Regions from separate parts of the Arthrobacter sp. 210 2 genome, predicted to be linked through region 2. Evidence: riboswitches for the same ligand, from Rfam matches in the RefSeq annotation. Region 2 holds a riboswitch; each other region holds the start of a gene.
What was found. A riboswitch is a leader RNA that binds a small molecule or an ion and turns the genes downstream of it on or off. The one in region 2 is predicted to bind S-adenosylmethionine.

Region 1: linked by a shared signal. The riboswitch ahead of AC5RWA_RS10730 (DUF1737 domain-containing protein) and the one ahead of AC5RWA_RS13030 (bifunctional o-acetylhomoserine/o-acetylserine sulfhydrylase) in region 2 are both predicted to bind S-adenosylmethionine.
Region 3: linked by a shared signal. The riboswitch ahead of AC5RWA_RS06445 (cobalamin-independent methionine synthase II family protein) and the one ahead of AC5RWA_RS13030 (bifunctional o-acetylhomoserine/o-acetylserine sulfhydrylase) in region 2 are both predicted to bind S-adenosylmethionine.

Annotation. Positions count from the first base shown of each region.
Region 1 is NZ_JBNHIE010000004.1:251,284-261,836, reverse strand. Features, by position in the region: gene AC5RWA_RS10765 (UDP-N-acetylglucosamine 1-carboxyvinyltransferase) at 1-579, shown strand, start outside; gene AC5RWA_RS10760 (glutamate--cysteine ligase 2) at 647-1,876, shown strand; gene AC5RWA_RS10755 (hypothetical protein) at 1,910-2,518, opposite strand; gene AC5RWA_RS10750 (HNH endonuclease signature motif containing protein) at 2,588-4,435, opposite strand; gene AC5RWA_RS10745 (DUF1905 domain-containing protein) at 4,577-4,894, shown strand; gene AC5RWA_RS10740 (O-succinylhomoserine sulfhydrylase) at 4,891-6,099, opposite strand; gene AC5RWA_RS10735 (rhodanese-like domain-containing protein) at 6,100-6,510, opposite strand; gene AC5RWA_RS10730 (DUF1737 domain-containing protein) at 6,507-6,785, opposite strand; SAM riboswitch class IV at 6,799-6,914, opposite strand; gene opgC (OpgC domain-containing protein) at 7,238-9,622, shown strand; gene AC5RWA_RS10720 (flavin monoamine oxidase family protein) at 9,763-10,553, shown strand, end outside.
Region 2 is NZ_JBNHIE010000006.1:110,475-121,027, forward strand. Features, by position in the region: gene AC5RWA_RS12995 (glycine C-acetyltransferase) at 1-142, shown strand, start outside; gene AC5RWA_RS13000 (NAD(P)/FAD-dependent oxidoreductase) at 254-1,369, shown strand; gene hutI (imidazolonepropionase) at 1,381-2,592, shown strand; gene AC5RWA_RS13010 (DeoR/GlpR family DNA-binding transcription regulator) at 2,688-3,476, shown strand; gene AC5RWA_RS13015 (CPBP family intramembrane glutamic endopeptidase) at 3,631-4,410, shown strand; gene AC5RWA_RS13020 (HNH endonuclease signature motif containing protein) at 4,490-5,998, opposite strand; gene AC5RWA_RS13025 (VOC family protein) at 6,287-6,925, opposite strand; SAM riboswitch class IV at 7,091-7,206, shown strand; gene AC5RWA_RS13030 (bifunctional o-acetylhomoserine/o-acetylserine sulfhydrylase) at 7,252-8,577, shown strand; SAM riboswitch class IV at 8,761-8,876, shown strand; gene metX (homoserine O-acetyltransferase MetX) at 8,889-10,004, shown strand; gene AC5RWA_RS13040 (MFS transporter) at 10,184-10,553, shown strand, end outside.
Region 3 is NZ_JBNHIE010000002.1:426,081-436,633, reverse strand. Features, by position in the region: gene AC5RWA_RS06490 (DUF1990 domain-containing protein) at 1-190, opposite strand, end outside; gene AC5RWA_RS06485 (MmcQ/YjbR family DNA-binding protein) at 183-590, opposite strand; gene AC5RWA_RS06480 (isopenicillin N synthase family dioxygenase) at 636-1,664, shown strand; gene AC5RWA_RS06475 (CoA-binding protein) at 1,692-2,117, opposite strand; gene AC5RWA_RS06470 (hypothetical protein) at 2,176-3,063, opposite strand; gene AC5RWA_RS06465 (RNA polymerase sigma factor) at 3,060-3,611, opposite strand; gene AC5RWA_RS06460 (YegP family protein) at 3,907-4,257, opposite strand; gene AC5RWA_RS06455 (adenylosuccinate synthase) at 4,567-5,856, opposite strand; gene AC5RWA_RS06450 (M14 family zinc carboxypeptidase) at 6,116-7,177, opposite strand; SAM riboswitch class I at 7,391-7,495, shown strand; gene AC5RWA_RS06445 (cobalamin-independent methionine synthase II family protein) at 7,509-8,714, shown strand; gene AC5RWA_RS06440 (uracil-DNA glycosylase family protein) at 8,932-9,561, shown strand; gene AC5RWA_RS06435 (DUF3151 domain-containing protein) at 9,766-10,188, opposite strand; gene fbaA (class II fructose-bisphosphate aldolase) at 10,191-10,553, opposite strand, start outside.

The sequences.
Region 1 (10,553 bases), on a different contig from region 2:
ACCGCCGGCATCGTCACCAACTCCGAGGTCACGGTCCGCCGCGTCCCCATCGAGTTCATGGAGATCGAATTGGCAACGCTTGGCCAGATGGGCCAGCAGCTGGAGGTTTCCGGCGAATACATGGCACGCAACGGCCGCACGCGGCTGGTGGACGTCACCACCAAACCGTCGGAGCTTCGGGCACCCGAAGACAAGATCCATCCCATGCCGTTCCCCGGCCTCAACATCGATAACCTGCCCTTCTTCGCCGTCATTGCAGCGAACGCCAGCGGCCAGACCATGATCCACGACTGGGTCTACGAAAACCGGGCCATCTACCTCACCGAGCTCAACCGGCTGGGGGCGCAGGTGCAGCTGCTGGATCCGCACCGGATCTACGTCAACGGACCCACGCGGTGGCGTGCAGCGGAAGTGGGCTGCCCGCCGGCGCTGCGGCCTGCCGCCTGCCTGCTGCTGGCAATGCTGGCCGCGCGCGGCGTCTCCGAACTGCGGAACATCTACGTGATCGAGCGTGGGTACGAGGACCTGGCAGAGCGGCTGAACACTATCGGCGCCAAAATCGAGTACTTTCAGGACTGACCTTTCACGGTTCGTCATGAAGGGCCAGGTCCCGCTAAATATCCCGTGACTGCCGCAGAATGTGAGTATGCGTACTTTCGGCGTCGAGGAAGAACTCCTGATCGTTGATCCGGAGACCGGGGAACCGCTTGCCCTGGCCGACGCGCTGCTGTCCGGGCGGCGCATGGCAGCCGATGATTCACCGCGGGATCCGCATGCCCTCGAGACTGAAGACACGACCGTCTATGACGACGACGAGATGGGCCTGAGTGCCGAGCTTAAGCTTGAGCAGATCGAGACCCAGACCAGGCCGTGCCTGGACTACGGCACCTTGCTTGACCAGATCCGTGCGGGGCGGGCGCTGGCTGACCAGGCCGCCCGGAAGAACGATGCGCGGGTGGCAGCCCTGGCAACCTCGCCATTGGCTTCGACCACCCACACCACCCCGGATCCGCGCTATGCCAGGATGCTGGAGCGCTTTGGACTCACTGCCCAGGAGCAGCTGACCTGCGGCTTCCACGTCCACACCTACGTGGAGTCGCCCGAGGAGGGTGTTGCGGTGCTGGACCGCATCCGCGACAAACTTGCCGTGCTGACTGCGCTGAGCGCCAACTCGCCGTTTTGGAACGGCCTCCAGACGGGCTTCGAGAGCTACCGCACGCAGGCGTGGAACCGGTGGCCCACGGCCGGTCCTGCAGGTATCTACGGAACCTATCCGGCCTACCGCAGGGTGGTCACGCGGCTGCTGGACAGCGGCGTGATGCTGGATGAAGGGATGCTGTACTTCGACGCCCGGCTCTCACGGAATCACCCCACGGTGGAAGTCCGGGTGGCCGACGTCTGCCTTCGTGCCGAGGATGCTGCCCTCATCGCCCTGCTCGTGCGTGCACTTGTCGAGTCGGCCAGCAGGGAGTGGCATGCCGGCGTCGAGCCGGCCCCCGTACCTACGGTGCTTCTTCGGATGGCGTCGTGGCAGGCGAGCAGCGCCGGGCTCAGCGGTGACCTCCTGGACTTCGGGAACTTCCGGCCAAAGCTTGCGGCCGACGTGGTGCGCTCCCTGGTGGACTACCTCGCTCCGGTTCTGGACGAACAGGGAGAGCTCGGCCTGGTACGGCAAAGCGTGGAAGACATCATTGCCCGGGGGACCGGGGCAGCCGAACAGCGCCGCGTGCGGGACAAGGTCCTGGCAGGACCACCGCCTGAAGACATGGGTTTCGGCGCAGTGGTCAGGCACGCCGTGAACATCACTATGAGCGGAGCCGCGGATTTACCGGAGGCTGATGCGGTTCCGGAGCTGCTGCGGGTGCGGCAATCCTAGGGGAAGCAGTTTCCGGTCCCGCTGCATAGCGCATCAGCCTGATTCCTGCGGCGAGTTCCACGGCGTAGAAACAAAAGGCGGGAGGTCTTTGTAGCGCAGGAGAATGGCGGCGAAAAGCGGGGCACTCGCGGCTGCGCCTGTGGCCGTGGGCCCTTTGAGCGGTGAAAGCAGGAGGGCTCCGCCCAGCGCGCCAATGCCGAAGGTCTGCAGGCACGCATAGCTGAGGAATGGCCAGGCCGGGCCGCGCCGGTAAGCGAAACGTTCGATGTCAACGGCCCGTCCGGCGAGGGTCACGACGAACATGGGACTGCCCGCCAGGAATGCAGCGGCCGACGCAATGGCCAGCTTTTGCGCTGGTCCGGGTCCGGCTCCGGAGTCCTTCACCGGGCCGGACTGGTGCTGTTGGGTCCGCCCGAGCTGTTGGGCAAACCTGGCGAAGCCCAGGGGGGCCGCGGCGGTGCCGGCAGCGGCCAGGAACTGGCCCAGAATCCAGAGGCCGCGGTGGCGTTCCAGGGTAGACAGCCTGACGGCAGGGTCATGGATGGCGTGGACATTGCCAACCATGGCGATTCCCAGCCCCCAGCACACGCTCGCAGCGGCGATAACGGTTCCTGCCCGGCGGTACGGTTCCAGCTGGCTCACAACCCGACTCCTTTGACTCCCGCCCTGGCCGTGGAAAGAAGCACTGGTATCGGCCAGATGAGGCCGAAGCTACTCCTTGCTCGATATTGGGTCAACGGTCCTGTGGCCTGCCGGCACAGGCACCCAGGAGGGTAGGAGTTCCCAGTCTCTGCAGGGGTCCTCAGGCGCGACAACGGGCATGGTGTAGAACTCCTCCCACAGTGGATCGTCGGGTGGCAGTTCGTCGATGTCCAGGAGGTTGTCGCCAGGTGGTTCCTCTGGTGGAGGTGCCGGGTACATCAAAACCCGGAGCGGGTCCTCCGGCAGGACAAGGGGCATGGCGTAGAACTCCTCCAACAGTGGATCGTCGGGTGGCAGTTCGTCGATGTCCAGGAAGTTGTCGCCGGATGGTTCCTCTGGTGGAGGGGCCGGATACATCAGATTCCCGAGCGGGGGAAGATCTTTGACCGGCAAGTCCTGCGGAACCCGCGGCTGAGGCATGCCACCCTGCAGGTCGTCGCCCCCTTCGGGCCAGAACCCTTCGGGCCAGAACCCTTCGGGCCAGAACCCTTCCGGCCATTGTGGTGGTTCCCAGTCCTGGTGTTCGCTCTTATAGCGCCGAGCCGATGGTGAGATCCAGCCGGGTGGTTCGTGTTTCGTGGCCGGGGTGGGTGTCCAACCGCTGGTGTGCCTGAGGCGGTGGTGTTTGCGGCAGGGCTGGCCCAGGTTACTGACCCCGGTGGTCCCGCCGTGATGCCACGCCAACAAATGGTCTGCCTCGTTGTCCAGGGAGTTGTTGCTGCAACCCGGGAACGTGCACTTCCCGTCCCTCAAACGCAGCCAGCGGCGGATAGCCTTCGTAACCCGGTAACTGGTGCGCCCGATTTCCAGTGGCGCCCCGTCCCGCGGATCCACCAGCACCCGGTAAAACGAGCCGGCACCGTCCGCGACGAGCTTCCGGGCCATCGATGCGGGGATCGGGCCGTGGCCGTCAAGCATGGCCGGTTCATCCGTCAGACCCATAAGCGAAAACACGGGCACCGTCACCAGGACCTCCGCGTGCGGAGTGCGGACCTCCGCAACCGTACCGCCGGAATCCTGCACGGTCTGCCCGTTGCGCCCGTCCTGTCCGTTGCTGAGGACGGCGTCGGCGAAGATGTCGGCGCAGAGCTGGGGCAGGGTGCGGGACTCGTCCGGGCCCTGCAGTCCCCGGGCCAGGGCGGTGGTGCGGTTCCACATCGCCGACGCGGTGTCGGCAGGCAGGTAGGCGTGGAACCAGGCCATCCCGTCCAGGTCCGGGCGGTGTTCGACCCGCCGCTCCGCGACACTCCTGGCGTGGCGCTTTTCAAGGGATTCGGGGTGGTGGCGTTCGCGCCAGGTCCGGGCTTTGTGCCGGAACCGGTGCGGCACCAACTCCCCCGGCCCCGCACACCCGCGTGCCGGGTTCGGTGCGTCCGGGCCCAGGAAATGCGCCTCCAGCGCGGCGGCCCCGGCCCGATCCAGGGTGGCGGTTTCCTCCACCATCGCCTTCGCGTGCGCCCACGACAGGCTCCCGTCCTGCAACCCCGCCAGGGTCAACGGCAAAACATTGGCCAGCACCTGCGACTCGTTCAGCAGCACACCGGCAGCCCGCGCACCAATAGTCAACACACCGGCGACTTCGGCGACCATCGACGCTTCCTGCGCCATCGCCCCGCACGGCACCGTGGCCCGTGACGCCACAGCCTTGGCCGCTTCTGCATACCCTGCGGCCAGATGCACCTTCAACGCAGCGGTCCCGGCCTCGAGCCGGGCCACCCCGGCGAGCCCGTCCAGGCTCCGATCAGCCTGCTCCCGCAACGGATCAAAGCCCGTACCGGTCCCACGGAGCACAGCACCCAGCTCAGCAAGGGACGCCTCAAGGACCTCCAACGCTTCCAATGCCGCCCTGCCCGCCATAGGAAAACTATGACAGGAGGGTCTGACAAAGCATGGGGCAGCCCATCCAGCCCGGTGGTCAGGGTAACCGGTGCCTGGCCGTTAACTGGCAGGGCCGCCGGTCGTAGCGCGCCGGGAACGCGACGTGGCATACTCAGGCGCGTGACGCCGTCGTACGAAATCCACGCCGAGGTATGGCTCAATCCCGGCGAAGCGGGCTGGCATTTCGTCACCCTGCCTGCGGACGTGGCGGATGACATCAAGGAGCGGACCGCTGCCAGCAGCAGGGCCTTCGGAGCGGTAAAGGTGACAGCCGATATCGGAGGCCACTCCTGGCAGACCTCGCTGTTCCCCGACACCAAACGCGGCACCTATCTCCTGCCGGTCAAGAAAACCGTCAGGGACAAAGCCGGGATCGGCGCCGGGGACACCGTGGAAGTCCGGCTGGACTTCCAGCCGGACAATGCTCCACAGAACTAGATCTGCTTGAGGGCCTGTTCCAGGTCCCGGATCAGGTCGTCGGCGTCCTCAAGCCCCACGGACAGCCGCACCACGCCGTCGCTCAGGCCGATGGCGGCACGGCCTTCCGGCCCCATAGCACGGTGCGTGGTGGTTGCAGGGTGCGTAATCAGGGACTTGGAATCGCCAAGGTTGTTGGAGATGTCGATGATGCGCAGCCCGTCCAGCAGCGCAAAGGCGGCTTCCTTGCCCGACCGGCCGCCGGACGGAGCAAGCTCCAAAGTGAGCACCGTACCGCCGGCGCGCATCTGCTTGGCCGCAAGCTCGTACTGCGGGTGGGACTTCAGGAGCGGGTACTTCACCCAGCTCACCGCGGGCTGCTGCTCCAGCCACTCGGCGAGGCGCAGGGCGGTTGCGGAAGAGTGGTTGACGCGCAGGGACATGGTCTCCAGGCCCTTGGTGAGGACCCACGCGTTGAACGCAGACAGCGACGGGCCGGTGTGGCGCATCAGCTGCTTGACGGGTCCGTCGATGAATTCCTTGGTGCCCAGGATGGCGCCGCCCAGCACCCTGCCCTGGCCGTCAATATGTTTGGTGCCGGAGTAGACGATAACGTCGGCTCCGAGCTGGCCGCAGCGCTGCAGCAGGGGAGTGGCAAAGACATTGTCGACGACGACGGTGGCACCCGCGGCGTGCGCGAGTTCGCTGACCGCGGCGATGTCCACGATCTCCTGCATCGGGTTGGACGGCGATTCGAAGAAGACGGCGGTGGTGGGCTGGGACAGGGCCTCACGCCACTGCTCCAGGTCCGGCCCGTCCACGAAGACCGTCTCCACGCCCCAGCGGGGCAGGATTTCGTTCAAAATCACGAAGCAGGACCCGAACAGCGAACGGGCGGCAACAACGCGGTCGCCGGCAGCCAGCAACGCGCCGAGGGCAGTAAAGACGGCGGACATGCCCGACGCCGTCGCAAAGCACGCCTCGGTGCCCTCGAGCAGGCGGAGCCGCTCCTGGAACGTGGCCACCGAAGGGTTGCCGTACCGGGAGTAGACGAAGCGCTCGTCCTCACCCGTGAATGCCCGCTCGGCGGCGGCAGCGGATTCGTACACGAAGCCCGAGTTCAGGAACACGGCCTCGCTGGTTTCCTGGAAGTTGGTGCGGTCCAGCCCGCCGCGGACGGCCTGGGTGTCAGGGCTCCAGCCGGCGGCGTCGTTATTGAAGGTCACTTAATTCTTTCCCAGGTTGGTCGGCAGGCCGCGGTTCTTCCAGCCGTTGACGGTGCGTTCGCCGTAGCGGTCCGGCTCACCCTCGAAGCCCTCCAGGACGTTGTACGAGGTGAAACCGGCCTGGGTGGCGGCGATGGCCGCGGAGATGGAGCGCTGGCCGGAGCGGCAGATGAACAGCAGCTCGGTCCCGTTGTCCTCCGGCGCCTGCTGGCTCAGGTCTTTGATGAAATCGGGGTTGGGAATGCCGCCCGGGAACGTCCACTGGATGAACAGGGGATCATTGTCCGTGGCCTTGGTGTCCGGAATGCCGATGTGGGCCCATTCGCCCTCGGTGCGCACGTCCACCAGGATGGCGCCCTGCTCCAGCTTGGCCCAGGCTTCCTCAGGCGTCAGGTCTCCTGCGTAGCTCATGCGTGGCCCTCGCCGTCGAACTCGAGGTCTTCGGTGCCTGACTCCAGGTTGTCCACGGCGGTCGCGACGGCGGCATCCGCCGAGGCGATGGCCGCCGGCAGGACCAGGGCCTGGGCAACGATGACGGTGGTGCCGTTGAACGTTGCTGCCGGGCTGCCGTGCAGGACATAGCCCTCGGCCAGGGCGGTGGAAATCCGTTCACAGAAAGACCTGTCATCCGGGCCGGTGACAAGCCGGTACGACAGTCTCTCTTCAGGGGCAGGTGCGTCAGACACGACGGATCTCCTTCTCTCACGCTTGCAGCTCGAATCGGTCGATATGCCGAGTATTCACCTGAGGCACCCCGCCGCGAAAGGGAGGGTTGCCGACCGGCCAGTCAGGGCTTGGCGCCGGTACTCATTACTCCCCAAAAACGTAACATCTGGCAGGCGGAGCCGCACCGCCGCCGTCGTCATGTTCCGTAACTGAACCATACGGTGCGCAGCGTGCGGCGCTGCGCACTTAAGCGAGGGGACGTCCGACGGCGGTATCACCGCAGGTGGGCGCGCTTTCCTTACCGTGCGCCGGCCCTGCGTCCCGATAGAGTTCACGTGGGGCAACGCCCCGTCACCAGGTCGTCAGCAGTGGGGGTCCCATCAGCATGTGCACAACCGTGCCTCGAGTCAGCGCCGGTTCATCCAGCGTGCCCCTCCACCGGAAAACCCTGGTATTCCTCGCGGTGGTATTGATGGCACTCATCGCCGTAGTGCTGCCTGCCGCGCCCGCACAAGCCGCAAGGAGCTTTCCGGAAGAGGGGAAGCCGCTGCTGGGCACAGTCCTTGAATGGGGCGAGGATACCGCCGCCGATTTCGCGGGCCGCTTGGGTGCATCGCCGGCCGTTTTTGGCCATGACATTGCCTTCCCCTACCGCCCGTCCGAGGAGGACGACATCGAGGGCTTCCTGGAGCAGTCCTCACTTCAGGGCGCCCACGCGATGCTCACGGTGAAACCCACGGTGCCGCTGGATCAGATTGACGGCGCGGCCGCGAAAGCCTTCGCAGGCGAGGTGCGGGAGCTTGCTTCCACCTTCAAGGGCCAGCTGCTGATCCGGTTTGCCCCGGACATGAACGCAAGCTGGGTTGAATGGGGACAGCAGCCCGTTGCCTACCGCGCAGCGTTCCAGGCCGTCACGGCGGCGTTCCGGGAGGCCAACGGCGGCGGCACGGTGATGGTCTGGGAACCGTACCTGGGCACGGACTATCCGTTCGGCCGGAACCGGAACGCGCCTGCGCAGGGAAGTGAAGGGTTCGCGCTGCTTGACACCAACGGTGACGGCCAGTGGGACGGCGCAGATGCAGCCTACGCCCCCTACTATCCCGGGGACGATGCGGTGGATTGGGTGGGCCTGACGGCCTATCACGACGACACTGCCGGCGGTGCCGCGGTCAATACCGTCCCCCGCGCGGGGGAGCTGCAGGAGATGCTGACGGCCTCCGGCGGGGAAAACTTCTACGCCACCTATTCGGAGGGGCGCGACAAGCCGTTCCTCCTGCAGACCGCCGCGTTTTACAGCCCGGCTTCCGGTGGAGCCCCGGAAGCGGACATCAAAACCAGCTGGTGGGACCAGGTGGTGGGGACTGCCACTGATGCCGGGTTCCGCATGACAGGGGCGGTGGTGTGGGATGAGCGCACCAGTACCCGGGACACCGGAGTGGCAAGCATCGACTGGCCGCTCACCGGAAACCCCGGCATCGCCAAGGCCGCCTTGGGCAGGCTGGAAGCGTCCCCCATCGTCACCGGCCCCGTCACCGAGGTCAGCTCCGGCAGTGCGTTCGTGCGGGCAAACACCCTCACCGGGGCGGCTGCGTGGACAGTGGGTGCGGCGCTCCTCATCCTCCTGGTTGCCCTGTGGCAGATTCCCCGCCGGGTCAATGCCGCAACGGCGTGGGGATACTCAGACCCGTCCAGCAGGGATTCCCGGGTGGATATGCTGCGCGGCCTGGCCATTGTTTTTGTTGTGGTCAACCACCTGGGCATGACCTCGCTGTTCCAGTTGCTCACGCAGGAAGCGGTGGGGTTCGTCTCAGGCGCCGAGTTGTTCGTCCTGTTCTCCGGCCTGGTGGTGGGCATGGTGTACGGGCCCAGGGCCAAGGACGACTTCGGAACGGTGGTGGACCACACCTCGCGGAGGGCGGGCAAGCTCTACCTGACCGCGCTGATAGTCCTCATCGGCGTCTTCCTGGCCTCGCTGCTGCCGATCTTCCGGACCGACGCCCTGACCACCTTCGTGGACCAGGGAACCGGCGGCGCGGGGCACGACGGAGCGGGACGCACCTACGACCTCTACGCGGGCATGGAGTCCCTGTTCCAATTCCCGGTGCCGCCACAGGTGCTCCCTGCCATCCTGCTGCTGCAGTTTGGCCCGTGGCAGTTCAACGTGATGGGACTTTACGTGGTGTTGCTTCTGGTCAGCCCGCTAATCCTCGCGGCGCTCAACCGCGGCAAGGTGGTCTGGGTGCTGGCCGCTGCCCTGGCAGTTTACGCCGTAGGCTCGCTGACCCGCTTCCGGCTCCTGCCGTCGCAGTTCGAGGACTCGTTCCCGCTGCTCGTGTGGCAGGTGCTGTTCGTGATCGGACTGGTGGCGGGGTACCACCGGCGCAGCATCGTCGCCTGGCTCTCGGCGAGGCTCTGGGTGGTGGCCGCGTGCACCGCCGTCGCACTGCTGTTTGCGTTCCTCTCCTGGGGCAACCCCTACCTGGCCAACGGCTTTGACACCCGCCTCGGCATCATCCCGGACACCCTGTACCGGTCGCTCTATGACCTGCTGTTCGCCCGGACGTACCTTGCACCGGGACGGCTGCTCAACGTCCTGGTCCTGGTGGTGGCGGCCTACGCCTTCCTCACGGCGTACTGGAAACCCGTGCAGCGCGCGCTCGGCTGGTTCCTGATTCCGCTGGGCCGCGCCACCCTCTACGTGTTCATCATGCACGTGGTGCTGATCGCCGTCGTGGCCAATATCCCGGCCCTGCAGCAGGAGAACGTGCTGCTTAACACTGCCGCTTACGCCGCGGTACTGGGACTCCTGTGGGTCATGGTCCGGACCAGGTTCCTCTTCCGGATCATTCCCACGTAGAAAATCCGAGGAGTTGCCCCGCATCCGGGAAGCGTTTACTTCGCGGAAATATGAACGGTACAACACCGACACTGTCACAGCATTTGACGAAACATTTCACCCATACGATCACCGCGTAACACTCCGGTGAAAGGGAAAAAATGACAGATGCGACTCGCAGGAACTTCCTCCGCTATGTAGGCATGGTGGGGGGAGCCGGGGTGATGTACGAGACGATGGCAGCGATGGGCCTGGCTCCTGATACGGCTGCGCCTGCCTACGCCGCACCCCGGGCGGACGACCTGCGCGGCAGCGGCAAAAGCGTGGTGATCCTGGGCGGCGGCATCGCAGGCCTGACCACCGCCTATGAGCTCGGCAAGGCGGGCTACAAAGTGACCATCCTTGAGGCGCGGATGCGGCCCGGCGGACGCAACTGGACTGTGCGCGGGGGAACCGAGGAAACGGACTTGCGCGGAGTCACCCAGCGGGCCACGTTCTCAAAGGACCAGTACATGAATGCCGGCCCGGGCCGCATTCCCCAGCACCACATCACCATGGACTACTGCAAGGAACTGGGGGTGGCCATTGAGCCTTTCACCAACCAGAACGCAGACGGATACCTCTTCCGGGAGGGCAACACCAAGCTGTCAAACACCCCGGTCCGGCACCGTGCAGCCAAGGCGGATGTCTACGGCTATGTCTCGGAGCTGCTGGCCAAGGCCACGGACCAGGGCGCCCTGGACAGCTACATGAGCACGGCGGACAAGGAAAACCTCATCACCTTCCTCCGGAATTTCGGTGCCATCGGCGGCAAGGTGCCGGGTGATGCGGCCGCCAGCTTCAAGTACACCGGGACGGGCCGCAAGGGCTACTCAGTAGTGCCGGGCGCAGGGCTGGAAGCCGGGACACCGCTTGCGCCGGATGCCTTGTCCGACGTTTTCGCGAGCGGTGT
Region 2 (10,553 bases):
TGTCACTGCCTTCAGCTTCCCCGTGGTTCCGCGCGGCGCGGCGCGGATCCGGGTGCAGCTTTCGGCCGCGCATTCAGCGGACGACGTCGAAGCCTGCGTGGCTGCCTTCGTCGCCAGCCGGGCTGAGGTAGCAGCAGACTGACCCCGCCGCCGCACCCCTGCAACACCCTGGTTCGCTCCCTATCCTCCGGTGGTTGAGCCTGTCGAAACCAGAAGGAGCTCAGTAACTCTGCATCTCTGCAAGGATGGACGCATGGCAGCACATTACGATGTCCTGATCGTCGGCGGCGGCATCGCCGGATTGTCTCTGGCGTCCGCGCTGGCGGGCAGATGCAGCGTGGCGCTGGTGGAAGCGGAGCAGGAACTCGCGTACCACACGTCCTCCCGCTCCGCCCGCCAGCTCATCCCGAGCTACGGACCGCCCGTGGTCCGGGAACTGACGGTCCGGACCCTGGAGCTCATTGCCGCCAGGGACGTGGAACTGCCTGAACCGGTGCTCGCGCCCCGCAGCTTCATGCTGATCGGCGGCGAGGAGGATGTGGCGGCGGAAGCCAGCGGCTCCATGCAGCCCATCACGCACGCCGAGGCGCTGGAGCTCTGTCCGGCGCTGGTCCCGGACGCGTTCAGTGCGGCGGGCCTGGACACCCACTCCTTCGGATGCAATGCTCCACTGCTGCTGGCGGACCACCGGCAGCGGGCGGAGGCGGCCGGGGTGGATATCATCACGGGCGCACGGGTCCATTCCGCGCAGCGCCTGGGTTCCGGCTGGCAGGTGGGGGCGGGCACCGAAGCCTTCCAGGCCGGCGTCCTGGTCAACGCCGCCGGCGCCTGGGCAGATGAACTGGCCGTCATCAGCGGTGTGGAAAAGCTGGGCCTTCAGCCGTACCGGCGCACTGCGGCGATTGCCGCCGTCGGGCACCCCCTGCCGGAGCACAGCCCGATGGTTGCAGCGGCGGACAACACCTTCTACTTCCGGCGGGAAGGCAACGACGTGCTCATCTCGCCGTCGGAGACCGTGCCCAGCGGGCCGGAGGACGCCCGGCCCCGCGCGGGCGACGTGGAGCACCTGGTGGAACGGCTGAACGCTGTCACCACGCTCGGGATCACGGCGGTGCGCAGGGCCTGGACGGGACTCAGGACCGAGGCTGCCGACGGCGTCCCGGTGGCGGGATTCGACGCCGAAGCGCCCGGCTTCTACTGGCTCGCGGGACAGGGCGGCTATGGGTTCCAGACCTCATCCGCCATGGCGGAACTGGCTGCTGAGCAGATTCTGGCCGGGCAGCAGGGCCGGGGTGAGGCTGGCGGCGAGCGTCCGGAATCCCGGACAGCGGAGGCGTTGGCAGCCACCCGCTGGTCCATCCGGCGCTGAAGAATGGTTCAATGAGCACCCTGATCACCAACATTGCCGAGCTGATGACCCAGGACCTGGAGCACCGGGTCCTGAAAGACGCGGCGGTGGTGGTTGAGGGGGAGCGCATCGCCTGGATCGGCGCTGCTGCCGATGCCCCTGCCGCGGACGAGGCCATGGATGCCGGCGGCCGGGCGGTCCTCCCGGGGTGGGTGGACTCCCATACCCATCTGCTGTTCGCTGGCGACCGGACGGCCGAGTTCGAGGCACGCATGGCGGGGGAGCAGTACGCCGCAGGCGGCATCGCCGTCACCATGAACGCCACCCGCGCCACCTCGGACTTCGACCTCACGCGCCTTGCGCTCGGCCGGGTGGCGGAAGCCGTCTCACAAGGAACCACCTACCTGGAAACGAAAACCGGTTACGGCCTTGACACGGACCATGAGGCCCGCAGTGCCCGTATCGCGTCCACCGTCGCAGACCAGGTGACGTATCTGGGCGCCCACCTGGTTCCGGCGGGCCAGGATCCGGAGGCCTACACCGACCTGGTGTGCGGTCCCATGCTGGCTGCGGTCCGTCCCTACGTTCAGTGGGCTGATGTTTTCTGCGAGAAAGGGGCCTTCACACCCGAGCAGTCACGCCGGGTCCTGCTGGCCTGCCGCGACGCCGGCCTCGGACTCCGCGTGCATGGCAACCAGCTCGGCGAGGGCCCCGGCGTGCAGCTGGCCGTGGAACTCGGCGCAGCCAGCGTGGACCATGTGAATTACCTGGCCGGTGGGGATGTCGAAGCGCTCGCCGGAACTTGGTCGGGCTGGGACGCAGCCGGCGGCGAGGGTTTGCGGGGGACCGTGGCCACGTGCCTGCCGGCGTGCGACCTTTCCACCCGGCAGCCGTTGGCACCCGCCCGCGCGCTCCTGGACGCCGGCGTGCAGGTGGCGCTCGCCTCCAACTGCAATCCCGGCACCTCCTACACCAGCTCGATGGCGTTCTGCGTCGCTACTGCCGTGCTCCAGATGCGCCTCAGTGTGCACGAGGCAGTCCGGGCCGCCACCTACGGCGGCGCCCTGGCGTTGCACAAGGACACCGGAAACGACGCCGACGGCGAACGCGCCGTCGGTTCCATCGCCGTCGGGCACCGGGCGGACCTTCACATGCTTAACGCGCCTTCGGCCACGCACCTCGCTTACCGGCCGGGCATGCCGTTGACGTACGCTGTGTGGCGGGCCGGAGACCGGGCACGGTAAATCCCTGCCACTTTGTGACGTAAGGTGATCGTTTCGCTTCTGTTATGATCAGAAAGCGTCATCGAAGCGATGGCCGGAGTACCGAGAGGCCCTGCATGACCCGCACTGACCGGCTGACCGCCATCCTTGACCTGCTGGCCAAATCGGGCCAGGTGGAAGTCGATGAAATCGTCAGCACCCTGGGCGTATCACCGGCCACCGCACGGCGGGACCTGGACAGCCTGGCCAAGCGCCGGCTCCTCACCAGGACCCGGGGCGGAGCCACCACCGGTGCCCTGGCGTACGACCTTCCCGGCCGCTACAACCGGGACGACCACGCCGAAGCCAAGGAACAGATTGCACAGGCGGCGTCCGCGCTGATCAGGCCCGGCACCGTGATCGGTCTCTGCGGCGGCACCACCAGCACCGCGCTGGCACAGATCCTCGCCACCCGCGAAGACCTCAACGCCCCCTCCAACCAGCCCACGCTGACGGTGGTCACGAACGCCATTAACATCGCCGGGCAGCTGGCGGTGCGGCCCAATATCAAGGTCATGGTGACCGGCGGCATCCTCAACCCCCGGTCCTACGAGCTGGTGGGCCCCTACACGGACATCATCATGCAGAAGGTAGTGCTGGACATCGCCTTCATCGGGGTCAACGGCATCGACCCGGAAGTGGGGCCCACGAACACCGGCGAGGGGGAGGCATCGGTCAACGCGCTGCTCGCGAGCCGGGCACGGGTGTCTTATGTCCTGGCTGATTCTTCCAAGGTAGGCGTCCGGGCCTTTGCCACCATGGACGGGTACAACTTCACCCGGCTGATTACGGATGCCGGGATCTCGCCGCGGGACAAGGCGGCCTTCGAGGCCAACGGCACCGAAGTTATCGTCGCGCCCAGCTGAACTCCCGGCTCAATACGGCAGGCCTGAATAGCCCCAGCCTCAATACCTCCGGCCTTGATACTGCAGGCCTGCACACCGCCCTCCGAATACCGCCGGCGCCACGCGTGGATTGCTGGGTCAGGCTTGACCCAGCAACTGCAGGCAAGATGGGTACATGTTGGTTCCCTCCCGCCGCCGCCTGAAGTTCGAAGTCTGGATTGTGCTGGGCCTCTCCCTCGGCCAGTCCGCCGTGTACTCCGTGGTGCAGCTCCTGGACAAGATGACCCGAGCGCCGCTGGCCGAGGGCACCTCAACGCTGAACCGCTCCCAGAGTGCGCGCGAGTATTTCGACCTGACCTACCAGTTGCTGGACATCATTTTCGCGCTGGTTCCGGTGCTGCTGGTGATCTATTTCCTTACTGACCAGCGGCAGGCGGCGTCCGGAGATGTTGGCAATCAGGGCTCAGCCTTCCGGAAGCTGGGCTTCAATTTTGCGCGGCCGGGAATGGACATGATGCAGGGGGTGGGGTTGGCGGCCCTGATCGGCATCCCGTCGCTCGGCCTCTACGCCGCGGGCCGGGCGCTGGGGATAACCACCGCGATCATTCCCAGTGCGCTGGACGCCTACTGGTGGACAGTGCCGGTCCTGATCCTGTCCGCCATCCGGCATGCCGTGGTGGAGGAAGTCATCGTGGTGGGCTACCTGCTGAACCGCTTCGGAAAGTTTGGCTGGAGCGTGCCGCTGTCCATTGCCGCCAGCGCCCTCCTGCGTGGAAGCTACCACCTGTACCAGGGCTTCGGGCCGTTCATCGGCAATGTGGTCATGGGTATTGTCTTCGCGTGGCTCTACACCCGGACCAAGCGCGTCATGCCCTTGGTCATTGCGCATGCGTTGCTGGACATCGTCGCTTTTGTCGGCTTCAGCCTCTTCGGAAGGTCCATGGGCCTGGGCTAGGCGGGCACGACGACGGGCGGGGCACAAGCGGGCCGTTGCTCAGTTTCCGGTCCCGTGCAGGACACGCAACAGGCCTTCCTCACCCCGGGGACAGCCCTTTGTAGCAAAGGTCCGGGTAGCCGTAGGGAGCACGCTTGGTCAGTGACAGCGGCCGGTGCACGTTTCGCTTCCGCTGCGAAAGTTGTCTCCGTTTCCGCTTCCGATGCAGCTCGCGCCTGAGTTGTTCCGGCCAGTATGGTGGTTCCCAGTCCTGGTGTTCGCTCTTATAGCGACGGCCGGATGGTGAGATCCACCCGGGTGGTCCGTTTTTGGTGGCCGAAGTGGGTGTCCAGCCGCTGGTGTGCCTGAGGCGGTGGTGTTTGCGGCAGGGCTGGCCCAGATTGCTGATCCCGGTCGTTCCGCCGTGATGCCACGCCAGCAAATGGTCTGCCTCATTGTCCAGGGAGTTGTTGGAACAGCCCGGGAACGGGCACTTCCCGTCCCTCAACCGCAGCCAACGCCGGATCGCTTTGGTGACCCGGTAGCTGGTGCGGCCGATTTCCAGCGGCGCCCCGTCGCGCGGGTCCACCAGCACCCGGTAAAACGAGCCAGCCCCGTCTGCGACCAGCTTCCGCGCCATCGAGGCCGGGATGGGTCCGTGGCCGTCGAGCATCGCCGGTTCATCCGTCAACCCCATGAGCGAGAACACCGGCACCGTAACCAGAACCTCCGCGTGGGGGGCACGGACCTCCGCAACAGTACCGCCGCAATCCTGCACGGTCTGCCCGCCCTGCCTGTCCTGGCCGTTGCTGAGGACGGCGTCGGCGAAGATGTCGGCGCAGAGCTGGGGCAGGGTGCGGGACTCGTCCGGGCCCTGCAGGCCCCGGGCGAGGGCGGTGGTGCGGTTCCACATCGCCGAGGCGGTGTCCGCCGGGAGGTAGGCGTGGAACCAGGCCATCCCGTCCATGTCCGGGCGGTGTTCCACCCGCCGCTCCGCGACACTCCTGACGTGACGTTTTTCGAGGGATTCGGGGTGGTGGCGTTCCCGCCAGATCCTGGCCTTGTGCCGGAACCGGTGCGGCACCAACTCACCCGGCGCCGGCGCGGTAGCCGGACTGGATGCGTCCGGGCCCAGGAAGTGCGCCTCCAACGCGGCGGCCCCGGCCCGATCCAGGGTGGCGGTTTCCTCCACCATGGCCTTCGCGTGCGCCCACGACAGGTTCCCGTCCTGCAACCCCGCCAAGGTCAACGGCAAAACATTGGCCAGCACCTGCGACTCGTTCAGCAGCACACCGGCAGCCCGCGCACCAATAGTCAACACACCCGCGACTTCGGCGACCATCGATGCTTCCTGCGCCATCGCCCCGGACGGCACCATGGCCCGTGACGCCACAGCCTTGGCAGCTTCTGCATACCCTGCCGCAAGATGCACCTTCAACGCCGCGGTCCGTGCTTCAAGCCGGGCGACCCCGGCGAGCCCGTCCAGGCTCCGATCAACCTGCTCCCGCAACGGATCAAAACCCTCACCGGTCCCACGCAGCACAGCACCCAGCTCAGCAAGGGACGCCTCAAGGACCTCCAACGCTTCCAATGCCGCCCTGCTTGCCATAGGAAAACTATGACAGGGGGGTCTGACAAAGCACCGAGGGATTTCAGCATGCCGGGTCCAGCACGCATTCCACCCTTGCTGTCTGCGACCGTCTGGAACCCGGCAATCCAAGAACCCGGCAAACCAAGGAACCGGCAAGCCAAGACCGGGCACGCCAGGAAATGGATTCGGCCGCCATCGGCAGGTGACTTCGTTGTCACATGCTGATGGCGGCCGAAGAATGGTCGGACAGGGAACCCAGGGGGTGCCCCTGCGTGACCCGGCAGCACCGGACCACGCAGCAGGAGGTCAGATTGTGACGGCTCCGCTGGCGGTTTCGAACGTAACTGACAGAATGCCCGGCGTCCCGTGCGGCGCCACCCACTCCACGGCCACGTCTTCCAACGGCTTCTCCACCGGTTCGCCCAGCCACTCGGTGACCCGGGCAGCCGAACCGGCAATGGTGAGGCAGCTCATCTTGACGTTGCTGTCGTAGGCGTTGGACGGGTGCAGGGAGGGGTCGCCCTCCCACTTGAGCATGTACGGAACCTGGGGGTCGGCAATGAGCCCCAGGATGCCGATCTGCTTCCACACCAGTTCACGGCCGTCCGGGAATTTCCGGTTGCCGTTCACTGCGGAGCGTCCGAGGCGTTCTTCGAAGGGGGCGAGGTCGTCCACTTCGACGCACCAGCCCATCCATCCGCCGCCGGCCGCCGAACGGGCACGTACTGCCTGCCCGAAGGGTGCCTTGTCCGATGCGGGGTGGTCCAGGACCTCCACCACCTCGAGGTATTTGTGTCCCGCGAGCGGGATGATCATATTCCGGGTTCCGAACCGGGGGTGTACCCCGCCTTTCACTGCCTCAACGCCGAGGGCAGAGGAAATACGTTCGGTAGTGGCCGCGAGGCCATCGTGTTCACAGGCGTAAGAGACGTGATCCATGCGCATGCCAACATCTTGGCACTTTGTGATCGGGCTCTCAGCTAAGGGTTGCCTTACTGGGATTTTCCGAGGTCAACCCCTTCACGGGCCACCATCAGGCGGCGAAACCTGCAGGACTATGTTCGTCACAATGCTGTCCGGCCGGCCGGCAATGTTCCTACACTGAGCTCAGGTCATGAGCGCCAGCGCCAAGCCCCGGCTCGCTGGCCGGCAACCCTCCATCCGCGGTGGGGTGCCCCGGGTGAGGACCTGGCTGTCCGGCAACGGCCGGATGGCAAGCGCGGCCCGTGGTGCTCCCAGCCTGCCCCGGGCCCATGTCAAAGGAGCCTTGAATGTCCAACGGATGGTCCTTCGAAACCCGCCAGATCCACGCCGGACAGGAGCCGGACAGCGCCACCGGAGCCCGTGCGCTGCCCATTTACCAGACCACGTCCTTTGTGTTCCCCAGCGCGGAGAGCGCGGCGAACCGGTTTGCGCTGGCGGAACTGGCGCCCATCTACACGCGCATCGGCAACCCGACCCAGGACGCGGTGGAGCAACGGATTGCCAGCCTCGAAGGCGGCCTGGCAGCCCTGCTGCTCAGCTCCGGACAGGCAGCCGAGACCTTCGCTGTCCTGAACATTGCCGAGGCCGGCGATCATATTGTCGCGAGCCCCAGCCTTTACGGCGGAACCTACAACCTTTTCGCCCACACCCTGAAGAAGTTCGGCATCAGCGTCACGTTCGTGGCGGATCCGGACAACCTGGACCAGTGGCACGCCGCCGTGCAGCCGAACACCAAGCTCTTCTTTGCCGAGGTGGTGTCCAATCCGCGGCAGGATGTCCTGGACATCGAAGGCGTCTCCCAGGCCGCCCATGAAGCAGGTGTGCCGTTGATCGTGGACAACACGCTGTCCACGCCGTACCTGATCCGTCCGCTCGAGTGGGGCGCGGATATCGTGGTCCATTCGGCCACGAAGTACCTGGGTGGCCACGGTGCGGCCATCGCCGGCGTCATCGTGGACTCGGGCAAGTTCGACTTCAGCAAGGACCCGGAGCGGTTCCCCGGCTTCAACACCCCGGACCCCACCTACAACGGGCTGGTCTACGGCCGTGACCTCGGGGAGGGCGGCGCCCTGGGCGCCAACCTGTCCTACATCCTTAAGGCACGCGTCCAGCTCCTGCGGGACCTGGGCTCTGCTGTTTCGCCGTTCAACGCCTTCCTGATCTCCCAGGGCCTGGAGACGCTGAGTCTTCGCGTGGAACGCCACGTGGCCAACGCCGCGGAGGTTGCCCGCTGGCTGGAAGCGCGTGACGACGTCGAATCCGTCGCCTACGCGGGCCTGCCCTCGAGCCCCTGGTACGAGCGCGGCCGCAAGTACGGACCCAAGGGCACCGGTGCCATTGTGTCCTTCAACCTGGCCGGGGGTGCCGAGGCCGGCAAGCGGTTCGTGGACGCCCTGGAGCTGCACTCGCACGTAGCCAACATCGGGGACGTCAGGTCCCTGGTCATCCACCCGGCGTCCACCACCCACAGCCAGCTCTCCCCGGAGCAGCAGGCCGTGGCCGGCGTGACCCCCGGGCTGGTCCGCCTGTCGGTGGGCATTGAGCACATCGACGACATCCTGGCCGACCTCGAGGCCGGCTTCCGGGCAGCAAAGGCGGCGTCGGGCGCCTGACCAGATCAAGGCGCGACGCCGGCCGGCACGTAGGCAGGCAAGCGGCAGGCAGCTGCAGCCTCCACAGCAAACAGGCAGCCTCCACAGCAAACAGGCAGCCAGGGCCGGCGTGCCCGGGCCGGGGAAGTCACAACCAGTCACACTCTTGGCTTGGGACGGGTGGTGTTTCGTACACTCGAACCAGGTCATGAGTGCCAGTGACAGCCCCGGCTTGCTGGCCGGCAACCCTCCTTCCGCGGTGGGGTGCCCCGGGTGAAGACCTGGCCTGCCGGTCATTCGACGGCAGGCAAGCGCGTAGAAGAGGTCTTGCCATGACGGTTACCGTCACCCGTACCACCGTTCCCGAACACGGGATTGTCCGCTACGCCTCCATTGGAGGCCTGGAACTTGAGGCCGGCGGCTATCTTCCGGAGGTGACGCTCGCCTACGAAACCTGGGGCACCCTCAACGCGGACGGCAGCAACGCCATCCTGATCGAACATGCCCTCACCGGCAGCACCCACGTGACCCGGGGCGACACCGACGAACCGGGCTGGTGGGAACAGCTGGCCGGACCCGGCGCACCCGTGGATACAGACCGTTTCTTCGTTGTCTCCATCAACATCGTGGGCGGCTGCTACGGATCCACCGGCCCGTCCTCGCCTGCCCCCGACGGCAACCCCTGGGGTTCCCGCTTTCCCCTGGTCACCCTGCGGGACAGCACCGTGGCGGAGGCCCGGCTGGCTGACCAGCTCGGCATCCAATGCTGGTTTGCCGTCCTGGGCGGTTCGATGGGCGGCGCCCGCGCACTCGAATGGGCTGTCACCTACCCGGAGCGCGTGCAGCGCTGCGCGGTCTTCGCCGTAGGGGCCGCCAGCACGGCCGAACAGATCGCCTTCGCCCAGGCGCAGACCCTCGCCATCCGGCAGGACCCCAACTTCAACGGCGGCGATTATTACGGCGGCCCTTTCCCCGAGGCCGGACTGGCACTGGCACGGCGCATCGCACACATCACCTACCGCTCAGCCGCCGAGCTGGAAGGCAGGTTCGGCCGTGCCCCGCAGGCTCCCGAATCGCCGTTGCAGGGTGAGTGCCTGGCGGAACGCGGACGCTACCAAGTTGAGAGCTACCTTGACCACCAGGGCAACAAACTGGTGCAGCGGTTTGACGCCAACAGCTATATCGCCATCACCGAGGCGCTGATGAGCCATGACGTGTGCCGGGGGCGCGGCACGCTGGCCGAAACACTGGCCGCCAGCCAAGCCCGCTTCTTTGTTGCCGCCGTGGACTCCGACCGCCTGTACTTTCCGTCCCAGTCACGTGAGCTGGCCCGGGCGCTTCCGGGGGATGTGGACGTCCACCTGATCGAGGCGCCCATTGGCCACGACGGGTTCCTAACCGAAATCGGCCAGCTGGGACCGCAGCTCCAGAGGCATCTTTCCGAGTAGCACTGCTCCCTCCTTTGCCCGGATGTGCGTTTATGCAGATGTGCTCTGCGAGATTCGCCGTTGAGCTGGGCTGACAGGCGGACCATACTCAATGGGACCCGGCGGTTCGTGGCCAAAATCACACGTATCCGCCCCAATACGTCCCAGTGGTGTCGACGACGACGCCGAAGGAGTAACAGATGAGCACGGAAAGCTCCGCCGCACGGCGGACAGAGGAAACCGACGTCAAGGCCTCCGGCCTGAAGAAAGTCGTCACGGCCTCCATGGCCGGCACCGTTGTGGAGTGGTACGAGTTCTTCCTCTATGCCTCCGCCGCCACCCTGGTGTTTGGCAAAATGTTCTTCCCCAATTCAGGGACCGAACTGGATGGCATCATCGCCGCCTTCGTCACCTACGCCGTAGGCTTCGTGGCGCGCCCCATCGGCGGCATCGTCTTTGGCCACTTCGGTGACAAATTCGGCCGCAAGCAGCTGCTGCAGCTGAGCATCATCCTGGTGGGCGTGGCCACCTTCCTCATGGGATGCCTGCCCACGTTCGCCCAGATCGGTT
Region 3 (10,553 bases), on a different contig from region 2:
GCAGCCCGGCCCGCCGCTGCAGTTCCCAGCCCAGGATGCCGCGGGCCACACGCCCGTAGACCGCAAGCCCATTGCCCAGGTGGACCTCCTTCAGCACCCGGGAGTAGTCCGCGGGTGCGTTGCCCTGTTCGGTACTTCCTATTCCGGGGTAGTCGAGGACCCCTTTCACGTGCCGCTTCCCGTCACGCATCCGGCGCTCCCAGTCGGGCCCATCCCAGCTGCGCCTGCTGCTTCCGGCTGAGGCCCGCCACCACCAGGTCGTAGGAGTCCTCCACCATGTCCCTGACCATGCTGTCCGGCAGCGCGCCGTCCAGCCGGACACCGTTCCAGTGCGTTTTGTTCATATGCCAGGCACCCGTGATTTCGGGGTTGGCCGCACGGAGCTGCACCGCAAGGGACGGTTCACACTTGAGGTTGACGTAGAAGTCCTGAGGGTCCATCGAGGACAGGGCAAAGAGCTTGGCCTCCTGCCGGGCACCGGCGGCGGTGTGGGCCCGGACCTTGAACACCGCCGTCTCCGGGCCGAAAGGATAATCCTCATAGCTGCCGGGGAATGACAGGCAGATTTTCCTCAATGCTTCGGGGTCCATCACGCCAGCCTATAAAGCGGGCCACTGCGGTGCTAGTCTGCGAGGATGTCACACGATCAGGGCACCATTCCTGTTCTGGACCTGAGCACCGCACGGCAGCCCTACGGGTCTTTCAGTCCGGAATTCATCGAGCAACTGCGCTATGCCACCCATAACGTCGGCTTCTTCCAGATCACGGGTTACGGGGCCTCCCCCGGCCAGGCTGAACACCTCCTGGATGTCATCAGGCGCTTCTTCGACCTCCCCCTCGAGGAACGGATGAAGCTGGACAACCGGCTCTCACCCCATTTCCGGGGATACACCCGGATGGGCACCGAGGTGACGCAGGGCAGGGCAGACGCGCGTGAGCAGATCGATTACTCGCCGGAACGGGAGCCCGTCAGCAGCTATTCGGCGGACGAGCCCTACTGGTTGCTTCAGGGGCCGAACCTCTGGCCGGACGAGTCCTTCCCCGAGCTCAAGCCGGCGGCGATGGCGTGGGCCGATTTGATGTCCGCGGTGGGAATGGAGCTCCTGCGGGCCATTGCGGTGTCCCTCCAACTGCCCGAGGACTACTTCGACGAACCGTTCCGCGACTCTCCTGCCTGGATGGGCAAGCTGGTGCACTACGTTGGCGGCGTGGTGGAGGCAGCCGGAGACCAGGGCGTGGGCTCGCACGCGGACTACGGGTTCGTGACGCTCCTTCTGCAGGACGGCGTGGGCGGTCTGGAGGTGCAGCCCCCGGGGGCCACCGGCTGGCTGCCCGTGGAGCCGATCCCGGGCGCCCTGGTGGTGAACCTGGGCGAGATGCTGGAAGTGGCAACCGAGGGATACCTCGCCGCCACCATCCACCGCGTGCAGGCACCGCCGCCGGGCGTGGACCGGTACTCCGTCCCGTTCTTTTGGTCCCCCCGGCTGGACGCCGTGATCAAGCCGGTACCCCTGCCGCCCGAACTGAAGGCAGCGGCGAGGGGCATCACGGATGACCCCGCGAACCCGCTGCTGGCCTCGTTCGGGCTCAACATGCTGAAGGGCCGGATGCGCGCCCACCCCGATGTCACCGAACGGCACTATCCCCACCTGATGACACGCTGAGGAGCCCGGCCGGGGCGGACGGCAGGATCAGGTGTTGAATATCCAGGCCTGCTGGGCGGGACAGGCATCCATCACCACGTCCAGGCCGGCAGCCTTCGCCCGCGCCGCCGCATCCTCGTCGATCACTCCCAGCTGGAGCCAGACCGCCTTGGCGCCCACGGCAATGGCCTCATCCACCACCGCTCCCACCCTGTGGGAGTTTACGAAGCAGTCCACGACGTCGATGGGGTGCTTTTCACGCGGGATGTCACCCAGGGTGCGGTACCCCTGTTGGCCGTGCACCGGATCACCGGGCAGGTTGACGGGGATGATCTCCATGCCCAGCCGGTCCCTGATGAACAGCGACGTGTCATAGGCGGCGCGCCATTCGTTGGTGGTGAGGCCCACGATGGCCCACCGGCCTTTGGTGCGCATAAGGCGTTCAATGACAGCAGGATCGTTGGTATGGCCCATGCGCTTAGCCTACCGGGCGGACTTTGCGTCCCGGCCATGCCCCGGCGCCCAGTCTGGGCTACCGGCTGAACTTCCGCAGCCACCTGTTCCCCGGCAAAGGCTCAGCCACTGCCCCGATGGCATCTTCAGCCTGCAGGACAACGTCCTCCAGCGGCTCCACAACAATGCTCACGGGCGGCAGGACGGCCTCATCAGCAGGTTCTTTCTCCAGGCCGGATGCAGGGCCGCCGCCGCCCGGCTGCCGCTGCCCGCCTTCTCCTGGGGTGGCAGTCCCGGCGGCAGGGTTGCGCCGTCCGGGTTCCTGCCCGCCGGCAAGGGCACGTGGAGCTTTTCCTGCCTCACCGGAGGCCACGGCCGACGGGCGGGGTTCCGCTGCCTGCTGCGGCCCGGGTGCGGGGTCCTGCTGCAGATGATGGCTGTCAGCAGGACCGGGTCCTGCTGACACCGGTTCCGCGGCAGGCTGCCCTGCGCCGGGACCGTCCACGCCATCCGGGTCATCCGGCTGCACCAGTCCGGCGGCGGCCTGTCCTTGGATGGTCCAGGACGGTGACCAGTTTTCCAGCAGCTGCTGAACAGAGTGGCTGCCTCCGTCGGGAGCGGGTGAACTGGCAGCGACTCCTCCTATCCCGGTGCCCATGCCGGCAAGCAGGGCAAGGCCCAGGACAGTTGGCCGGTGCCGGCGCAACCGCCGCCGCAGCGCCAGCTCATCGCCGGCAGCATCCTGGACATCCTTCAGCACGTTTAAGCCCGCTGCCGCAGGTTCCACGGCTTCCGTCGCGGAACCCGCCATCAACCGGGCAAGCGGGCCGGAGGGAGCGGGCACGGGAAGGGACGCCAAAGATCCGAGTGAAAGGAGGATGCTACGGAGATCGGAATCGCCGGCCTGGCCAGCGTCACTGAGCATGTCATCCACCAGGTGGTGCAGGCTGTCCGGGGAGCGCGTCATGGTGTGAGGTACTCCTTCACGCCGGACAGCTCCCGCAGCTTGAGGAGCGCGCGCCGCTGAAGCTGCTTCACGGCCCCCGCCGTTTTGCCCATGGCCTCGGCCGCCTGCTCAACGGTGAGCCCGGCCACCAGGCGAAGCGACAGCACTTCCCGCTGGTCACCGGGAAGTCCGTCCAGCAGCCGGAGGACCTCCTGCGGGGAGATGCGCTCCAGCGCCACGTCTTCGGCCGATGAGTCTTCCCGCCGGTCCAGTTCGGGCTCGAACGGCAGTTTTGCGGGGGTGCGGTTCTGCCGGCGGTGGTCATCGACCATGCGGGCGTGGGCTACAGAGAAAATAAATGTGCGAAGTCCTGCGGCACCACCGTGCATAGTGGCAAACCGGGGCAGGACGGAGAGGAACACCTCCTGCATTGCCGCCTCCGGATCCTCGACTCCCCGGGCTGTGAGATAGCCCAGAACCTGTGATGCATACGTCCGGTAGACGAGGCTGAACACGTCAGCCTGGCGGGATTCATCCCGCAAAGCCTCGTCGGTCAGTGCATCGGTCACGGACGTAGTGCTTCCAGTCAAAGAGGGGTTTGTTTGCCCGGGAAGGCCTTCCACAGGGGTGGAACGGCTTTTCCCCGCATTACTTTACCCCTCGGTAACCACTGCGCCGGGACCGCCACGGGCGTCACCGGTTCCGGCATGAGGCAGCTGCCCCTGCCACCGGATCAATGAAAGAGCCGGTCTGGAACGTGATGGGGGACAAGTTCCAGACCGGCGCTACATAGGGGTAATCGCTGACGACGGCGAAAGGGTTACGCGTTCCTGAAAAAACTTTCCAAAACTTTTTGGAGGAGGTTCAGCGGGCCGCGGCCGGGATCCAGCGCGGTGCACTCCCCTGCCGGCGCGGTTCCTTGGCGATCGTAAAAGCGTGCACCCTGGCGGGGACGCGCTGGTCATCGCAGTCAGCCTGGGGCCTCATTGGAGCAACAGCGGGAGCCGCGGCGGAGCTCCTGGTTACTGCCCCGGCAGGGCAGAGATCGGTGACCAGACCGGTACCTGCGCATTCACGGACGGCGGCGATCCCGGCGGCGAGTGCGGACTTGTCCTCAAAAGGCCCGGACACCGCCATCACCGTGCCATCGGGGGCCAGAAGCCGGAACCTGAAAAACGAATCTGAGTCGACAAAAGCTTCGAACTTTCCGGCCATAAGAAATCCTTCCGGTCTGCGGGATCCTGCCCGGCGACATCCTTGTCGCCAGCTGGTCTGTGCGCGGTGCTGCGCATGTTCCCGCGGGTTTGGTCGAACGAATTGGTGATTGCATCACGTGGTGTTGATAAGTCTGTCGTCCAATGACGCAGCCTCACAAGACCAGCCGGGTTAACCCTATGTAAATTGCCATACTTTTGGGAAGACAAACGGCGGGCCACCCACTCGGGTGACCCGCCGTCGTCGTCCCCACCCACTCCCTAGCCTCGCAAGCTCGGCCAGGGAACCCTGCGGGCGTGGGCCCACACGTCAGTCGTTGATAAGGTCGTTCACCACGATGGTCTGGTCACGGTCCGGGCCCACGCCGATGGCGGAGAACCGCGTGCCGGACAGCTTTTCCAGGGCCAGCACGTAGTTGCGGGCGTTCTCGGGCAGGTCAGCAAGGGTGCGGGCACCCGTGATGTCCTCGGTCCAGCCTTCGAAGTATTCGAAGATGGGCTTGGCGTGGTGGAACTCGGTCTGCGTCATGGGCATCTCGTCATGGCGCACGCCGTCCACGTCGTAGGCCACGCACACGGGGATCTGCTCGATGCCGGTGAGGACGTCCAGCTTGGTGACGAAGTAGTCCGTGAAGCCGTTGACCCTGGATGCATGGCGGGCCAGGACGGCGTCGTACCAGCCGCAGCGGCGCGGGCGCCCGGTGTTGACGCCGAATTCCCCGCCGGTCTTCTGCAGGTACATGCCCATCTCGTCGAAAAGCTCGGTGGGGAACGGACCGGCGCCCACGCGTGTGGTGTACGCCTTGATGATGCCGATGGAGCGGGAAATGCGGGTTGGGCCGATGCCGGAACCCACCGAGGCGCCGCCGGCAGTGGGGTTGGAGGAGGTGACGAACGGGTAGGTTCCGTGGTCCACGTCCAGGAATGTTGCCTGGCCGCCTTCCATCAGGACCACCTTGCCCTCATCGAGTGCGGTGTTCAGGACCAGGGTGCTGTCGATGACCAGCGGACGGAGCCGCTCGGCGAAGGAGAGGAAGTACTCCACGATTTCCTCCACCAGGACGCTGCGGCGGTTGTAGACCTTCACCAGCAGTTCGTTCTTCTGGCGCAGGGAGCCCTCCACCTTCTGGCGGAGGATGGACTCGTCAAAGACGTCCTGCACGCGGATGCCCAGCCGGGCCACTTTATCCATGTAGGCCGGGCCGATGCCGCGGCCGGTGGTTCCGATGGCGCGGCTTCCCAGGAACCGCTCGGTCACCTTGTCCAGGACCTGGTGGTACGGGGCCACGAGGTGGGCGTTCGCGGAAACCCGGAGCTTGGAGGTGTCTGCGCCGCGGGCCTGCAGTCCTTCGATTTCCTGGAAGAGCGCTTCGAGGTTCACCACGCAGCCGTTGCCGATAATGGGAACCGCGTTGGGGCTGAGAATGCCTGCCGGCAGCAGCTTGAGTTCGTACTTTTCACCGCCTACGACGACGGTGTGCCCGGCGTTGTTGCCGCCGTTGGGCTTGACGACGTAGTCAACGCGGCCGCCCAGAAGGTCAGTGGCCTTGCCTTTTCCTTCGTCGCCCCACTGGGCTCCTACGATCACAATTGCTGGCATGGGATCCTCCCCCATTCGTTCGGGCTGCCCGGGTCCGGCCATGGAGGTGGCTTGCCCGGTGCGGCGCCGTTCATGAGAATGCCCCGAATGGACCGGCCGTCGCTGGTCCGCGGGACGGGGCAGCGATGCAAGAGTTCCGGGGCTCTTACCACCCAAGTTTAGCCGATGAGCGACTTTGTCCACTCGTTGGGCCGCCGCGGTCCTTCTTGCAGGGTAAAGGACTCCTGCAGGCAAGGACCGCGGCGGGTGGGCGTTATGGTTACTCGCCGTCGGCTTCCTCGCCCGGCCGGGACGTCTGGGTGGCAAGGCTGTCCCAGAAGGAGGTGTCGGCGTCGGCGATGGAGCCGTCCGCAATTGCTGCCGCGGTTGCAGTCAGCGTGGTCACGGTCTGCTGGATCAGGTAACCGTTGCTGCGCAGGCCCAGGGCGACGCCGTCCGCGTAGTGGTCGGACATGCCACGCATTTCGAAGAGCAAGGTTGCGATATCGTACTCAACGGCAATCCCATTGCGGCTGATGGTTTCGGCGCTGCCACCCACATACTTGCCCAGGTGGCCCCAGCCGGTGGAGTCGACGTTGTTAAAAACCACGGCGCCCAGCTGCTTGGACTTTTCCACCACGGCAGGATCGGCGTTGGGTGTGGTGGGGTACAGGATGGACCCCGAGACCAGCTTTCCGTCGCGTTCGCTGCGTGTGCCCTGGTGGTGCAGGTCGATCATGTAGTCCACCGTGTATTTGCGCATCACATTGTTGTGCAGCGCCTGGGTTTCCGGCTGGACCTTGTCTACGTGGTCGCGGTTGAGGTCCACTTCCTCGGCGTTGTAGCGGGTCATGTTCCGGTCGCCCTTGGCCAGGTAGTCATCCAGCGGGAAGTTCACGTCCCCCATGGCGCCGTCCGCGTTGAGCATTGGAACGATCAGGATGTTCACACCGTCCAGGATGTCCTCCGACTTGCCCGTCCCGAGGTGCTTGACGAATTCCAGGGCGCCCTCGGTGGTGAGCTGCTCATTGCCGTGCTGCTGCGTGAGGTACAGGATGGTGGGTTTCGCCGGGTCCGAAATGTACTTGACCAGGTGGATGTCGCGTCCCTTGACGGTCTGCCCGATGACCTCAAGCTCCATGGCGGACTGGCGGGCATCCTGGTCCTTCAGGAAGGAAACCATCTGGTCATAGGTGGCCAGCTTCGAGGTGGTGATTTGGCCGTTGCCGTCGTAGTTGGGACCTTCGCCCACCGAATGGGCGAGCGGTGCGGGTCCTGCCACAACGGCAAGAGCAAGGGCTCCGGCGGCCAGGGTCCTGAAAGTTGCCAGGGTTTTTCTCACGGTGCGTTACCTCTTTCGAGTGCATTAGGTGCGTCCAGCCCGCTATGTCCCCCATTGCCGGCTGTGACATCAGCCAACCGTGCTGGACAAAACCTGTCAATGGACATGACGGTTATCCGCACCCAGTTATTACGAATCGAAAGCTGTCAACGCGGCGCGACATATGGCGAAGCGAATTTGCTCCCGCCCGCAGTGCTGGATTTAAGTGAGAGTGAACCATCCGGAGCGGCCAAGAGACCTGGCTCAATGACGCCGCAGCAACCCGTCAGGGCAGGACGTCCTGCCCGCAGAAGGTGCTACTGCCAGGACCGATGGAAAGGAAAAATCCAGCATGTCCCTGAATACCGACCACATCCGCGTTACCCACGCAGGTTCCTTGCCGCGCACGCCCGAGCTTATCGCCGCCAACGCGGCGCGCGAGGAAAACCCGGCCGACGTGGAGGGATACAACGAACTCCTCACCGCTTCCGTTGTGGACCTGGTCCAGCGTCAGCAAAGCCTGGGCATCGATATTCCGAACGACGGCGAGTACGGCCACGCGATGTCCGCCGCTGTGGACTACGGCGCATGGTGGTCCTACTCATTTGCCCGGATGGGTGGCCTGGAACTGGACAATGACGCCACATGGGCCGTTGAACCGAAGGAATCCACCCCCGGCAACGTCCAGCTGACGGGATTCATCCACCGCCGCGACCGCGTCCTTTTTGCCGAGGCCTACAACGATCCCACCAGCGGCATCTTCACCGGCGGCGCGAAGCCGTTCCCGAAGGTCACGGGACCGCTGGTGTACACGGGCCAGGAGGCGGTGGCCTCGGACATCGCCAACCTCAAGGCGGGCCTTGCCGCAACCGGATTGAAGGAAGGATTCGTGGCAGCGCTCTCCCCCGGCAGCGCATCACGGATCACCAACGAGTACTACGCCACGGAGGAGGAGTATATCTACGCCTGCGCGGACGTACTCCGCGAGGAGTACAAGGCCATCGTGGACGCCGGCCTCACGTTGCAGATCGATGATCCCTCCATTGCTGAGAACTGGGACCAGATCAGTCCGGAACCCACCGTTGAGGACTACCTCAAATTCACGCAGATCCGGGTGGAAGCGCTGAACTACGCCCTCCGCGGCCTTCCCGAGGAGCAGGTGCGCTTCCACCTCTGCTGGGGCTCCTGGCACGGCCCCCACACCACCGACCTCCCGTTCGCGGACCTGGTGGACACAATGCTGCAGATCAACGCCGGCGGGTACTCCTTTGAGGCCGCCAATGTCCGCCACGAACACGAGTGGCGGGTGTGGGAGGACACCAAGCTTCCCGAGGGCAAGGTCATCATCCCCGGCATCGTCTCGCACGCCACCAACGTGGTGGAGCACCCGGACCTCGTGGCAGACCGCATCGTCCGTTTCGCCGAGGTAGTTGGCCGCCAGAACGTCATTGCGTCCACGGACTGCGGCCTGGGCGGGCGCGTCCACCCCCAGATCGCCGTCGCCAAGCTTGAAGCACTGGGAGAAGGCGCCCGCCGGGCAACCAAGCGGCTCTGGTAACAGCCGCCCCTTCTCCGCCAGCCAGGACCGCCGGTTCCCTGCTCCACAGTATTGGATGCAGGGGACCGGCGTTTCGTTTCTCCGGGCTTGCTAAACTGGAACAGGCCGACCCGGAATCGGTCCACCCCATCTCAACCGCCGCTCATGTGTGGCGCCTTCGTGCGCCCATATCCGCCGGCGGCAGCACCGCCAATCCCCGCAGGAGATCCAGCACTACATGACAGCCCTGGCCCCCGAATCTTTCCATGAGCAGCTCCTGAGCCGCCGCTACGAACCCAATGTTGCCGCCGTCAATGAACTGTGCGATTCCCTGCAGGAGACCCGGCCCGGCACGGTAGTGCCCTACGTCGACCCCATGCATGACGTGGACGAATGCCGCATTATCAGCCTCTTCTCGAACATCGGAGGGGCCGACGAGTCCGGCTTCATCACCCCGGGAGACCAGGACGCCGCTACCCGGATGCTCGGCATCCAGTGGAAGCTGGGCCTTCGCCCCGAGTTTGTCATGCCCTGGAACGTGCATCCCTGGCATGTCCCGGGCGAGGTCAACGGGAAGTTCACCCCGGACCAGATCCAGGCCGGCCTCAAGCCGCTGCTGAAGTTCCTGGCGCTGGTCCCGCGCGCCTCGGTGATCGTGGCCCACGGCACCGAAGCCAACCGCCTGGCCAACCTGCTGCTGAAGACCGAGGTGCCGCTGCTCTGGCGCCGCGGCCTGAAGACCTACAAGGTGCGGTCCCTGAGCGGACGCGCTTTCGCCGGTTCCCCGGCCCGCCAGGAGGAGTACCTCGAGGACATGCGCGTGGCCTACGCCGACGCCATGGCCCGCACCGGCCTCCAGAAGTCATAGGCATCAGACTGAGCCTGACCTCCGGTGATTGAGCCTGTCGAAATCAGGTTTCGGCAGGCTCAACCATCGGGCAGTACGACGGCGGGCGGTCACTTTTCGTGTGGAAGGTGACCGCCCGCCGTCGTACTTTAAACGCAACGCAAGGTCACTTTCGGCCCAGTCCGGTGCCCGGAGAGGGCTAAAAGTGACCCCGCGTTGCTTCTGCTACTTGCCTTCGATGGCTGCCTTGGCAGTGGGGTCCGAGTCGTTCAGGAACTTCTCGATCCGCTCCGGTTCCTCCGCCTCGCCGATCGCGGCCGCGGCACGGCCCAGCGAGTACAGCGCACGGAGGAAGCCACGGTTGGGCCCGTGCTCCCACGGGATGGGCCCCACGCCGCGCCAGCCGTTGCGGCGCAGCGAGTCCAGGCCGCGGTGGTAGCCCACACGTGAGTAGGCGTAGGAATCGATGGTGCGTCCCTCAGCCCAGGCCTCTTCCGCCAGCACGGCCCACAGCAGCGAGGAGGTGGGGTGCTTTTCCACGAGGTCCAGGGCTTCCTGGCCTGCTTCCAGCTGCTGGTAGACCTCGGTCTCGGCAGGCAGGAGCGTGGGCTCGGGGCCCATCAGGTTCTTGCGGAACTCGTCTGACATTCCTAGAAGGTCTTTCCGGCCGAGCCGAGCTGCTTGGTGGCTTCCACGACGCGGGCTGCGAGGCCGGCTTCGGCGGAGGCGCCCCAGACGCGGGGGTCGTAGGTCTTCTTGTTGCCCACTTCGCCGTCCACCTTCAGGACACCGTCGTAGTTGCGGAACATGTGGTCCGCCACGGGGCGGGTGTAGGCGTACTGGGTGTCGGTGTCGATGTTCATCTTGATGGTGCCGTAGGACACGGCGTCGGCGATTTCCTGGTCCGAGGAGCCGGAGCCGCCGTGGAACACCAGGTCGAACGGGCTGTCCTTGCCGATCTTGGCGCCCACCTGGGCCTGGATGTCCTTGAGGATCTCCGGGCGAAGCTTGAC